One region of the Priestia sp. JV24 genome, then DNA from elsewhere that is predicted to be linked to it. Evidence: riboswitches for the same ligand, from Rfam matches in the RefSeq annotation. Region 1 holds a riboswitch; each other region holds the start of a gene.
What was found. A riboswitch is a leader RNA that binds a small molecule or an ion and turns the genes downstream of it on or off. The one in region 1 is predicted to bind thiamine pyrophosphate.
Positions count from the first base shown of each region.

Region 2: linked by a shared signal. The riboswitch ahead of thiC (phosphomethylpyrimidine synthase ThiC) and the one ahead of tenA (thiaminase II) in region 1 are both predicted to bind thiamine pyrophosphate.
Region 3: linked by a shared signal. The riboswitch ahead of thiT (energy-coupled thiamine transporter ThiT) and the one ahead of tenA (thiaminase II) in region 1 are both predicted to bind thiamine pyrophosphate.
Region 4: linked by a shared signal. The riboswitch ahead of OK414_RS02605 (thiamine phosphate synthase) and the one ahead of tenA (thiaminase II) in region 1 are both predicted to bind thiamine pyrophosphate.

Region 1 covers NZ_JAPCIN010000015.1:315,596-319,056, forward strand. Annotated here, with positions in the region: gene OK414_RS10935 (aldehyde dehydrogenase) at 1-934, shown strand, start outside; gene tenA (thiaminase II) at 963-1,652, opposite strand; TPP riboswitch at 1,748-1,845, opposite strand; gene OK414_RS10945 (TspO/MBR family protein) at 2,072-2,818, shown strand; gene OK414_RS10950 (hypothetical protein) at 3,121-3,303, shown strand.
Region 2 covers NZ_JAPCIN010000008.1:29,242-32,702, forward strand. Annotated here, with positions in the region: gene OK414_RS02115 (VanZ family protein) at 1-173, shown strand, start outside; gene OK414_RS02120 (hypothetical protein) at 287-475, opposite strand; gene thiC (phosphomethylpyrimidine synthase ThiC) at 453-2,222, opposite strand; TPP riboswitch at 2,336-2,450, opposite strand; gene OK414_RS02130 (hypothetical protein) at 2,532-2,822, opposite strand; gene OK414_RS02135 (undecaprenyl-diphosphate phosphatase) at 3,279-3,461, shown strand, end outside.
Region 3 covers NZ_JAPCIN010000016.1:172,942-176,402, forward strand. Annotated here, with positions in the region: gene OK414_RS13325 (ethanolamine ammonia-lyase reactivating factor EutA) at 4-1,422, opposite strand; gene thiT (energy-coupled thiamine transporter ThiT) at 1,579-2,187, opposite strand; TPP riboswitch at 2,220-2,320, opposite strand; lysine riboswitch at 2,495-2,679, shown strand; gene OK414_RS13335 (amino acid permease) at 2,782-3,461, shown strand, end outside.
Region 4 covers NZ_JAPCIN010000009.1:71,810-75,270, reverse strand. Annotated here, with positions in the region: gene thiO (glycine oxidase ThiO) at 1-968, opposite strand, end outside; gene OK414_RS02605 (thiamine phosphate synthase) at 952-1,575, opposite strand; TPP riboswitch at 1,697-1,798, opposite strand; gene OK414_RS02600 (hypothetical protein) at 1,960-2,175, opposite strand; gene crcB (fluoride efflux transporter CrcB) at 2,223-2,612, opposite strand; gene OK414_RS02590 (fluoride efflux transporter FluC) at 2,613-3,029, opposite strand; gene OK414_RS02585 (amino acid ABC transporter substrate-binding protein) at 3,354-3,461, shown strand, end outside.

The DNA.
Region 1 (3,461 bases):
ATCTCGCGTTATACAAGAATTACTGGCTGAAGCTTTTGACCCAGCATTTGTGACGGTGATTGAAGGCGCTGTAGAAACGACAAGCCTGCTTTTAAAACAGGCGCTTGATTATATTTTCTTTACGGGAAGTGTAAATGTAGGGAAAATTATTATGCAAGAAGCAGGGAAGCAGCTTATTCCAGTCACGCTTGAGCTAGGCGGAAAAAGTCCGTGCATTGTACATGAAGACGCAAACCTAGATCTTGCAGCGAAGCGAATTATGTTTGGTAAAGGGATGAATGCAGGCCAAACGTGCGTTGCTCCTGATTATTTGCTCGTGCATAAAAAAGTGAAAGCGCAGCTTGTAGAGAAACTTCGCGAAGCAATTTCTCAATTTTACGGTAGTAATCCACTTGAAAGCAACCGCTACGGCCGTATTGTCAGTGAGCGTCATTTTACTCGGCTAGTTGAGTTTTTAAAAGACGGAAATGCTATAGTTGGAGGCAGGTACAATAAAAACACGCTAACAATAGAACCTACGGTGTTAAGTGAAGTAAGCTGGACATCAGATGTTATGCAAGAAGAAATCTTTGGGCCTATTCTTCCTATGATTGAATATGAAACACTAGACGAAGTCATTCATAAAGTTCAAGAAAAAGCTAAGCCGTTAGCTCTTTACTTATTTACAGAAAGTGAAGATGTGCAAAACGTGATAACGGAGCGCCTTTCATTTGGAGGAGGCTGTATAAACGATACGCTTATGCATATCGCTACGCCATATTTGCCGTTTGGCGGAGTGGGAGAAAGCGGCACGGGTCAATATCATGGAAAAGACAGCTTTCAGACATTCACTCATTTTAAAAGCATGCTGTCTCAAACAACCAAGTTTGATTTGTCATTCCGCTATCCTTCGGAAAAACAAAGCTTGAAAATGATCAAAAAACTATTGAAATAAAAGAGCCTCCTGATAGGAGGCTTTTTCGTTATTTTGAAAGTAAAAGCTGAGAAAGCGGCCATTTTTCTTGGGTATATGCCATTTCCCAAAATAAATACTCCAGTTCACAGCTTTTGATGAAGTGATCTTTCATACGGTTACGTTCTTCTTCAGTCGCTTGTTCGGCGAGTTCATCAAGCTTGTTACAAAACCATTGTGTTGTGCCATTCATTTCTTCATTATTATAAAACTGAATCCATTCATAAAAAGGATGAGAAGGAGATGGATTTACTTGTTCTGTAATGCGCTGGCCAATTTCAACGTACGTCCATGGACATGGAAGAAGCACTGCAATGATTTCTGCTAAGCTGCCTGTATGCGCAACACTTGTCATATGGTTAATGTAGTGGCTGGCCGTCGGTGAAAGCGTCTCAGTGTGAAGGTCTTCATAACGTACGCCTGCTACTTCACAAAAATTATTGTGAGGGTGTACTTCACTATGTAATACCGTAGAAATGCCGGCATTAAAGGCTTCCATTTCGGTACGCGTGCGGCATTTTGTTAAAGCAGCGCCGTAAATGCGAACAAATGCTGTTAAGTATTCGTAATCTTGAGAAACGTAGTGAATAAGCGCTTCTTTTGGCACGTTTCCTTCAGCAATTCCTTTAATAAAAGGATGGTTAAAAATGGCTTCGTAAATATAGTTTGCTTCTTGTCTTAATTGAGATGAAAATGACATCAAAATCCTCCTTTAATATGAGGAAGTCACAAACAAGCACATAAAGGAAATAAAAAACACTCCGTTTATAAACGGAGTGGCAAAGGACAGTAAAAAACTGAACATTGCCACTTTCCTACGCTGGTATGAGCCAGATCAGGTTCAAAGGGATCAAGAAAACTTGTCTCAGCCGGTGGCACCCCTAGTGGACTTCCTATTAATCTACGTTTAACTTACCATATATTCTGAAAAATAGAAAGCGTTATGGGGAATTGTGTGCTAACAACTTTTCTTTCTTAAAGAGGAAATTTCTTAAAGCTGTTTTTAATCATTTTTGGTTAAAAATGCATATTTTTAGGGAAGAAGAGGTATTAATGAAGGGAAGAGCCGTTTTCGTCTCCGAAACACTCCCATATAAATAGAAGAAAGGAGAGAACAAAATGGCGAAATTTCGTTTGTATGCTGTATTAAATACAGTAGGCTTGGCTATTACACTACTTGTGAATTATTTAGCAAATGCCATTCCAATAGGAGGCAAAACAACGGGAGAAGCTTCTGCGCAAGTTCCTACGTTGTTTACACCAGCGGGTTATGCCTTTGCTATCTGGGGCGTTATTTATTTATTATTAACCATTTGGGTTATACGCCAATTTTTTGCAAGAGAAGATCAAAAGGAAATATATGCACGTATCGGCATTTGGTTTTTTCTAAACTGTTTGTTAAATAGTGCGTGGATCTTTATTTTCCAAAACGATTACTATAAGTTATCTCTTTTAGTTATGCTCTTTATTCTAGGCACATTAATGATTGTGTATTCCACTATTCAGCATTCTCGAATGACGACATGGTTTATGCGTCTGCCGATTTCGCTTTATCTTGGATGGATTTCTGTTGCGACTATTGTCAATGTGTTTGTCGTATTTCAAGCAAATGGAATACAGCACTTGATTGGCTTAAACGAGTTAACATGGACGATTATTATGCTGCTGGTAGGAGCTGTGCTGGGCATTATGTTTACATTAAAAAACCGAGACGCTGTTTATCCGCTTGTTTTTATTTGGGCTTATATTGCCATTGCAGTGAAGCAAAGTGGAAATCAGCCAATTGTCATTACTGTCATCATTTTAGTTGTTTTATTAGCAATTGCCATTATTGTGGGATTGATTAAACGCTATAGACGTTTTTAAAAAGAAGCTCTAGCTTTTGTAAGCTAGAGCTTTTTATGATGCTCTTTTGATTGTAAAAAAGCAGCTGTAAAAGCAATTAAGCTAATTAAAATACCAAAAGGAACAACAATTGGTACGAATGATAAAATAAATGTCATAAGTGTAACCTCCATATTGCATCGGTGCATAATGAAAAATTCAACTTTTTTAAATTGAAGTTCCGCTACTATAGTATGCTAGGCTTTATGTTTGGAGCCTATATGTTTAGAAATAAACGAAAAAGGCAAAATACGTTACATATAGGTTATATAGGAGGAGTTAAAATGGAAACATATTTAGTTGCTTACACAGATAAAGATGATATGGAATATAAACAAGTGACATGCGAGAGCTATGAAGATGCAGAGCGTACGGTTCTTCGTTTAGAGAGAGAAGGGCATATGCATATTGAAGAAATATCAAATCAAGAAGCCTATCGCGGAGACGAATCATCGTACAGAGAATGATTTTTGAATAGAAACATCAAACTTAAAATGAAGAAGCAGCTGCTTCTTCATTTTTTCTATTCTATATAGATATCGTTTTATAGAAAAAAGTAAAACGGGAATGATTTTCTTCTGCATTTATGGTACAGTACTAATCAGGTGAGTTTTGAGTTTAGAAG
Region 2 (3,461 bases), on a different contig from region 1:
CAGGTTTCTTAATCAGTTTTCTGATTGAAATTTTACAGTACAAGCTAACGGAACGAGTATTTGATATTGATGATATCTTTTTGAATACGCTAGGTACATTTATAGGCTGGGTTATTATTAAAATACTATATTGGGTCAAGAACGTGCTGAAAGCACGTTTCAAAAAAAGATAAAGAGATGGAGACATAACTGAATCAATAGCTAGAAAGCAGCTACAGATATGAAGTCTACGTTTACCATCACAATGAAAAGATCCGAACGATGAATCGTTCGGATTTTTCTTCAACTAAAATATTTCTGGCTCAGCTTTTGCTTCTTGCTGATAGAAACACTTAATGCAGCGTCTTACGGAAGAATGTGAGGATTCAACGATAATGTGCTGACAATTTTGCTGAACAAATAATAACTTTCTTTCAAGCTGCTTAATTTGTTCTTTAAGCTGTTCTACTTCATTATTGATAGATATTTGAACCACTGTTAACAAACTCTTTAGCTTTTTCTTTCATTCCTTCTTTTCTTACTTCGTTTACATCTTTTTCATTTTCTTGAGCCATGTTACGAATATCTTGAGAAATACGCATCGAACAGAATTTAGGTCCACACATTGAACAGAAATGGGCTGTTTTAGCACCTTCAGCGGGAAGTGTTTCATCGTGATATTCTTTTGCGCGCTCTGGATCTAGTGACAGGTTAAATTGATCATTCCATCTAAATTCAAATCTTGCTTTAGACAGCGCGTTATCGCGTTTTTGTGCTCCTGGATGGCCTTTTGCTAGGTCAGCGGCATGCGCAGCAATTTTATAGGTGATAACGCCTTCTCGAACGTCTTCTTTATTTGGCAGACCTAAATGTTCTTTTGGCGTTACGTAGCAAAGCATAGCTGTCCCAAACCAGCCAATCATTGCAGCCCCGATACCTGATGTAATATGGTCATAGCCTGGAGCGATGTCGGTTGTAAGCGGTCCAAGAGTATAGAAGGGAGCTTCTTGGCATATTTCCATTTGTTTATCTACGTTTTCTTTGATGAGGTGCATAGGGACATGTCCAGGGCCTTCAATCATAACTTGAACATCGTGTTTCCAAGCAATTTTAGTTAATTCACCAAGCGTTTCTAATTCACCGAACTGTGCCTCATCATTGGCATCTGCAATGGAACCAGGACGTAGCCCATCGCCAAGCGAAATAGAAATATCGTATGCTTTACAGATTTCACAGATTTCTTCAAAGCGAGTATATAAAAAGTTCTCTTCATGATGAGCTAAACACCACTGCGCCAAGATGGATCCTCCGCGTGAAACAATACCTGTCGTACGTTTCGCTGTTAGAGGAATATAGCGTAAAAGTACACCTGCGTGAATAGTAAAGTAATCAACACCTTGCTCTGCTTGTTCAATTAATGTATCGCGATATGCTTCCCACGTTAGATCTTCTGCTACACCTTTTACTTTTTCAAGCGCTTGGTAAATAGGAACGGTCCCTACAGGAACAGGCGAGTTGCGGATAATCCATTCGCGCGTTGTGTGGATATCCTTTCCTGTTGATAAATCCATAATTGTATCGGCTCCCCAACGCGTTGCCCATGTCATTTTTTCTACTTCATCTTCAATAGCTGAACGAATAGCTGAATTTCCGATATTAGCATTGATTTTCACATGGAATTTGCGGCCGATAATCATCGGTTCGCTCTCAGGGTGATTGATATTATTAGGGATAATCGCACGTCCTCTTGCTACTTCTTCACGCACGACTTCAGGATCCATCTGTTCACGAATAGCGATAAATTCCATTTCGGGCGTGATGATTCCTTTTTTTGCATAGTGCATTTGCGTTACATTTTGATTTTTTTTCGCGCGCAAAGGTAAACGATTAGTGATAAAGCGCTCATACTGATCTCTTGGATCACCATCATAATACCCGTTATCCTGTGGCTGAACCGTACGGCCTTGATATGTTTCTACATCGTTTCGTTCTGCAATCCACTTTTCACGCAGAGCCGGTAATCCTTTTTGTAAATTAATTTCATAACAGGGATCTGTATAAACACCGCTCGTGTCGTATACACGTACGGGACTATTTTCTTCTTCCCCAAAAGATCCTGTAGTAGGAGACTGATGAATTTCACGCATAGGCACTTTAAGGTCTTCTCTAGATCCTTGGACATATACTTTGTGACTGTTTGGAAAAGGCTTTTTCATAGAAACTGATACATTTTGTTTTGACATTACATATTCCTCCGGTTTCGCATAAAGTGTAGCTATACCGAACCATAAAAAAATCGGGTTCTGTGATAGACAGAACCCGATGGAATAGGCGAAAAAAGAATAAACATATACTATTCTTTTCAAGACTACTTCCCTCCGCTGGTATAACCCAAATCAGGTTCAAAGGGTTAAAGAGTTTTATTGCACTCTTCTCTCAGTCTGAGCTATCAGACACCCCTAGTAGAAATAACATTCAAATTATTCAATTTACGGCTTAAGTTTACCATCATTCAGTAAAAAATCAACCCTTAAATAAAAAAAGCTAGACAATTAGCGTTGTCTAGCAGCATCGATTGCAATCACAATAGCTGTAATAATATGCATGATAAACCCTAAAAATGGAATCCAAGCAATCAGTGAAGTAACAATCCCTAGTATGTTTCCATACGCAGATAACCCTCGTCTATTAGCTAAAATGAGCGTGATAGCATGAAGAATAAATCCAATAAAAAGAGGAGTATAACTAAAGCCCATAACAATCCCCGCGCCAATTAAAGGAATTCCCAGCAAGGCTTCATACCCAGCAGTGACCCATTTCATTGTACGTACATTTCCATTCATAGTAAAAAGCCTCCTAAAAAAGATACTACTATATACGAGAAAAGAGAGAAAAAAGTTTCAAATTACTTAGGGGATATGTCGTATAAGCAAGCACTAGTTGATTAAAATGATAGATGACAGTAAAGGGGATGGAAAAAACATAATGATTTAGTCATTTTTTATACTAAAGAAAAATAGTCTAGATGATTCATTTTTAGCTAAGGGACCGGAATTTATACCGAACATAGTGACTGCTTTCTAAAATAAATAAAAGCTGATATCGTGTTTTTTGATTATAGCATGTAAGGTTTTTATTACGAATTATTAAAGATTCTTATCTTTTTGCAAATACACATTGTATTTCATAGTTTTAACAATTATGATAAAAAAGCAAGTGTCAAAATAGGAAAATAGTTGAGCATGTAAAACGAAGCGATAAGCTTATTAATTTGAAAGAAAGGCAAGGTACATAGCTTTATGTGGGAAATTATTGTAGCAATCATTTTAGGGATTGTAGAAGGTTTAACAGAGTTTGCTCCTGTTTCGTCAACTGGGCATATGATTATTGTGGATGACCTGTGGTTAAATTCCAAAGAATTATTTTCATCTCCAGTAGCTAATACATTTAAAATTGTTATTCAGCTAGGTTCGATCTTAGCA
Region 3 (3,461 bases), on a different contig from region 1:
AGATTACAATGAAAAAGCGAGCGTTTTAACGGAAACGGAGATCGCTTCTCCAGCTACTGGTAACCCTAGATCGATGTAATCTCCATGCGTAAAATCAATTTGATCTAAACAAATAATTTCTAACTCTTTCCTCTGTTTAGCTAGTGCTTGTCCTAAAGCTTTTGCAATATCTTGTTCGCATAGAACAACGAGGCACTTAGCTCCCTTAAAACAAGCAATAAATTCAGCGCTTATTATTTTTGCTAATTCTTGAAGCATCTTATAGCTGCAGTAAGGAAAATGAGATAAAGCAATAGCAACGGGAGGATCTTCTGCACTGAAAATAGTTGAAGCCTGCATACATGACGCTCGAGCTCTTTCTTGAAACAGCTGCTGATTCCACGTCTCCTCTTGCTGAACGGGTATCTCTATAATCGGAATATTTTTCAGCGGCAGCCGCTTCGACCCAATATATACGGTTGATCCGCTAACCTCTGTATTTTGCATACCAGCACCAATTACAGTAGCGCGCGTTGTCTCAGCGGCTTGAGATACTTGGATGGATTGAAAATGATATGCTAGAAGCGGACCAACGTCTCCATGTATGGCCACTTCTTCCACTGTTTTTGGCTTTTGCTTCTCCATCATTGCTCCTACTCCTCCTGAAACCATGATCGTTTCGGGGTGTATAGAAGATCTTGTATGAGGAGAAACGAGAAGCGTGGAATTTTGATTCAGCGCTTTTACATAATTCACGGTTTCTTCAGCTAGTAATTGACAGATAGACGAGAGCTTTTCAAATGTTGCTTTTTCACCTTCTCGCAGTATTAAAGAATTATTTTTTAAAAATTCAGTTAAATAAGATGAGATGTAGGTTACAAAACCGTCTGAATTCAGCCGAATTAATCTTCCTCCTACATGCAGTGTAAACGTTTCTATCACTTTTCCATTTTGACATAAAGCGATGTTAGCAGTGCCTCCTCCTACATCAATATTGGCAATTACTGCATTTGTTTCAGCGGAACGTTGGATTGCTCCTGATCCTTTTGCTGCTAACATTCCTTCCAAGTCAGCGCCGGCTGTTGCAACAACAAAATCCCCAGCATGTTCGGCTAGATAGTGAAGGATACTTTCTGCATTTTGCTTTCTAGCCGTTTCTCCTGTAATGATCACAGCACCTGCCTCCACTTGATCTAAGGAGATTCCTGCATTCTTATACTCTTGTTCTAGTAGTACCGTTAATCTTTGAACATCGATTTCAACCTCGTTTAGCATAGGGGTGGTATAGATAGAACTTGCATACGTTACGCGACGATCAATAATTTGACAGCCTGGCAGCGTAAACTGATTTTGTTGATTTGCTATTAACAGCTTGCTTACAATCAGCTTTGTTGTGCTTGTTCCGATATCTAAACCTATGCTCGTTATCCATTTCTGTAGCATGCTATCAATCCCTTATCTCGTTTGAATATGGTGATTATCATAAAACAGTTTTTTGAATATTTCACTAACTATGTTATCAAACCTGACACACTTTTGTGTAAACAAAGGTGACAAATGACAAAAAAGACTAAATCTTGGTAGATTTAGTCTTTTTGCTTATGATGAGTGTGATTTAGTTACAATCATTCTTGATGCGGATGGAATTAACAGTGAAAGGATAACTAGACATGATAGCAACGACCCAATCATCGAAATCCCGTTCATCGAGAAAGAATACCATAGGACAGGCATTCCTTTTGGTGCAGCAAATCCCCAAAATATTAAGCCTGCAATGAAATGGCAAAAATAACGAGCGAAACTTCCTATAATTAAAGATAAAATAATAAAAAAGAAAGCTTTTGATCTTTGATTATTAGCTAAGTATCCTTTAATAGAACTAGAGAAAATCCCGCCAAATCCAATAAAGGTAACAGCGATAACATACTCTATAAAAGCTTGCAATGGGGTTAAAATATATGCATTTCCTAAAGCTAATTGCAATATTCCCCATAAAAATCCGGATAAAGCTCCTCCTTTGACTCCCCATCGAAAGCACATAATAAAAATAGGAACCATAGAGAACGAAATGCTTACGCCTATTGCAATTTTTATAGAAGGTAAAAGATCAATTAAAAAAGCCAATGCTGCAAAAATAGCTATTTCAATTTTAGCCTGTAAAGGTAATGCTTTATTCACGTTTCTCACTCCTGTTTTTGAATCATTCATATCAAACGGTTTACACAGGAGTAAGCAAATATATGCTACTATTCCCACATTCCTGCGCTAGCGTTAACTAACAGGTTCGAAGGGTCTGAACAATTTGTTCACTCTCAGCACGGCGGCTCCCCCTGTGGTACGTTCGGATATTTATGTAGTATTATGACAACATTCATTATACCATATGTAACAAAATAGATTCGAGAGATTTCAAAGATGTTTCTATTTTCTGAATCTATTTTTTATAATGACAATCGTTTTAGTATTTGGTATACTTCTTTTATGTCAATTGAATATAAAAAACCCTCATCCTAATCGATGAGGTAGAGGTCGCAGTTTTTAATAGTAAAGTAACGGAAATGCAGAGAACATTGAGGATGTTGCTTGAAAGGAAAAATTGCCGAAGTTTAGATCACTTCTCGGTTGATTTAAGCTGGGGCTGTCTCCGAACAGGAACAGAACTGTCACATCATGCGAGTGATGTGAAGAGCTATCTTCACGGAAGGTTGACGCGGTTTTCAGATTTAAAAGCGCGCACATATACTGCGGGCTTTTTTTATGTTATCCCGTCTCTTTCCGTACATTCGAAAGGAGTATTTATCTATGCAAGAGCAACAAGAATTAAAACGTGGGTTGAAATCTCGCCACTTAACGATGATTTCATTAGGAGGAGCCATCGGAACCGGCTTATTCCTAGCAAGTGGTGGAGCAATTCACACAGCAGGACCTGGGGGAGCGCTTTTAGCTTACGCTATCATTGGCGTCATGGTTTACTTTTTGATGACCAGCCTAGCGGAGCTCGCAGCTTATATGCCTGAAGCTGGTTCGTTTAGTACGTATGCATCTCGTTTTGTAGATCCATCCTTTGGTTTCGCTCTCGGATGGAACTATTGGTACAACTGGGCTATTACAATTGCAGCTGAATTATCCGCTGGAGCCCTTATTATGAAATTTTGGTTCCCAAACTCTTCTTCTATTTTATGGAGTGCCCTGTTTTTATTAATTATGTTTGGGCTTAACTACCTTTCTGTAAAAGGATTTGGTGAATCTGAATTTTGGTTTTCGTTAATTAAAGTAGTAACGGTTATCATCTTTTTAGTTATTGGCATTATGATGATTTTTGGTATCTTTAACAATGAAGCACCAGGGTTTAAAAACTTCACGCTTGGTGATGGACCCATTCACGGTGGATTCTTTACTGTCTTAGGTATTTTTATGGCTGCTGGTTTTTCATTTCAAGGAACAGAGTTGCTTGGAGTCGCAGCTGGAGAAAGTGAAGATCC
Region 4 (3,461 bases), on a different contig from region 1:
TCAGGATGCTCTCCTAAATAAGGCCAGCCATCATTTGTTTGCGGACGAAGACCAGCCCATGCTTTTTCAAATGTGGCTTCTTTAATAGCTGGCAGAAGCGCCGAAGCTTTATTCAGCAAAAATTGAATACCTTGTGCAGAAACCGTCTTGGTAAAGTCATGCTGTAACTTAGTTGCCCCGATTACGATTCTTCCACCAGTCTTAGGCACTAAGTAAAAACCTTCATCTAAAAAAATCGTTTTAGAAAGCAGCGGCTTATGACTTCGAAGAGCAATACACTCCCCTTTTACGGGAAACACGTGACCTAAATGTTCAGAAGAAATAAAGCGTTTAGCCCATGAGCCTGCTGCGATAACTACTTTTTCTCCATAAAAAGAGCCTTTGGACGTCTGTACACCTTTTACTGTTTCACTTTCCATAATAAGAGAATGAACGTCACAGTATTCGAATACATCTGCTCCGTGATACAAGGCTCCATGAGCAAGAGCTTGCGTTAACTTAGCCGGAGCTAGCTGGCCGTCTCCCGGTATTGTAATGGCTCCGTATATGTCTGGAGAGAGCCCGGGTTCTAACAAACGCGCTTCTTTTACATCGATCCATCTTACATGTTCATCCCACCCGTGGTGCTGAGCGGCTTTTTTCTTTAATACGTGTGCATCTTCTTCTGTTACAGCAACTTTTAATAAGCCTTTTTGAATGAGCTCTACGTCGATGGCCGTTTTTTCTTTTAGTTCCTTCACCAGTTCAGGAAACATGCTTCTGCTCTTAATAGCAAGGTCTAAAAGAGGACCTTCTTCATCAATTTCAGCTTGAGCACCTAAAATACCAGCGGCTGCACTTGAAGCTTCACAACCAATTTGATTGCGTTCAAGAATAGCTACTGACGCTCCTTGTTTTGACAAATGATAAGCGATAGAAGAGCTGATTATACCTCCTCCGATTAACAGTACATCATAATGCTGCTTCATTTTCTCCACCTCCAGATGTCCATATATGAGAATATTGTTTAATCGCTTTGAGGGGATCTTGCGCAAGCATGACACCAGACATCACAGCTATACCGTGTGCTCCTGTTTGAAGCACCTCTTTGGCATTTACAGGTGTAATTCCTCCAATGGCAATAACCGGTATCTGCACAGCATCTACTACTTCTTTTAGTGCTGCTACCCCTCGACTTTTTAATCCTTTTTTTGAATGTGTTGAATAAATATGTCCGTATAGAATGTAGTGAGCACCATCTTTTTCAGCTTCTAAAGCCTCTTCCACAGAGTGAACTGATTTTCCGACAATAAGAGAAGGAAATGCGTCTATAACAATCGAAACGTCTAAACTATGATAAGCAAGCTGTACGCCTTTTACTTTTAAAGCATGCGCTACATCAACTCGGTCATTCACAATAATTTTAGAGCGACAAAATGGCAAGCTTTCTAGTAAACATTGAATCTGCTTTGCCGTTTTCTCTTTTTCTCTAATATGAACGGCGCCCGTAAAAGGCGCGATAGCCGTTAAAACTTTTTGAAGCTCTTCGATTGGCTGCTTATCTGTTGTAATGACATGAAATTTAGGAATATCCACATGATCGAAACCTTTCCATTCAGAATAAAGAGAAATTTCAATCACCTCATCTTGTGTAGAGGGCTTTATTACATACAAAAAACCACTCTACAACGTAGAGTGGTTAGCATGCATCGTTATGTAAACATGATCGCCACTTCCCTACGCTGGTCCAAACCAGATCAGGTTCAAAGGGTCCGAAATACATTCGTCTCAGCTTCAAAAAGCTCCCCTAGTGATTGCTATTTATTGATTTTGTTTTCGCACTTAAAATTATAACACAACTAGATGTAAATACAATATCTCTTTATGCTCTTACGGCTCTCTTCCTTTTATAGATGTATCTTTTATGCTTCTTTACTAAGTAAGAGGTCCGGCGCACCGCATCATTCTGCTTTTATATGATTAGTAATCGGTATAGTCGTCAAATTCTTCCTTGTCTTTTTCCTTTTTCCGATCCCATATAAACAGCAGGAGTAACATAATAAAAGTTAGAATATAAAAACCGTAAAAAATAAATGCCGCCACAACATTTATAAATAAAAATAAAAAACCGATGATCTGACCTGCAACAGCTACAATCAACAAAATGTATTTCCAAACTTCTGCTTTTCTATCCATTCTCTACTTCTCCGTCTTTTTGTTTTTCCCTACTAGAAACGTTCTCTTTACTTAAATAAAAATGTTCCTGCCAGTAAACCGACTGTAAATAAACCAACTGTTCCAAATGCTGAAATCCCCACGTACGCCAGCATTTTCCGATAAGATTTTTCTCGAATTAACTGTACGGTTTCCACACTGAACGTTGAAAAAGTGGTAAAGGCACCAAAAAACCCAATGCCAATCATTAAAAATATTGAATCATCATAAGCATGACTCGGAACCTTTCCATAATAACTACCGTAAAAAAGACCAAGCCCAAACGCACCGAGCAAGTTTACAAACAGCATTGATACTGGAAAAGGAGGGTTTGAAACTGTTTTTGTAACTTTTAAACCCAAAAGATAACGGCATATTCCTCCAGCTGCCCCGCCAAGTGCCAAGCTCACTATGCTCATTTACTTCACCTCATGTACTTTCACTAAATTTTTCCCTGCCGCTTCACCGCATAGATAGCCTGCTAAAGCAAGAAGGATTCCACCTACTAAAGAGACCATTACATAAATGGCTCCCCAAAATAAATGGCGCTGAGTGAGAGAAATGACGTCTCCTGCAAACGTTGAATACGTTGTAAAACCGCCGCATACGCCAACTCCTAGTCCAAGCTTTATCCATTCTTTTGGATTTTTCCACACAAAAAATCCTGTTAATAGGCCTAGTATGAAGCTTCCTAATAGGTTTTCAATTACCGTTCCTATTGGGTAGCCCGCATATAATAAGGAAAGATTCAGCAAATAACGTGCATATGTACCAGCGATAGCACCAAAGGCAATTGAGATTAAGTTTATGGCTTTCATCATATCGCTCCGTTTCATAAATTCTTCTTTAAGTGTACCATAAGGAATTTATTTCTACCTTAACATTTAACTATATGTTTATTGCACCAAAAGTCATGAAAAAATGAAAGAGAAAATCGTCGCATGAAACTTCCTTTTTACTCCTCAAATCTCCCTTAAAAATCCACTTAATCCAAATTTTAAAATCTTTCTGTATCCTTATGACAAACCGTGTATAGAAGGTATATTTCCCTTATTTTAAGTCACATTAATCGTATAAGTTTTTTTTTGTTGACTTTTGCTGTGTTCTTGTTTAGTATCACAGAGTATCATTTCCTATCAGAATACTAGGGGGTTTAGAAAATGAAGAAATTTGCTGCACTTTTGTCGCTACTATTAGCTTTCACAGTTGTGCTTGCCGCATGCGGTTCTAGCTCAAAAAATGAAGCAAACAATGGAGACAATAAATCT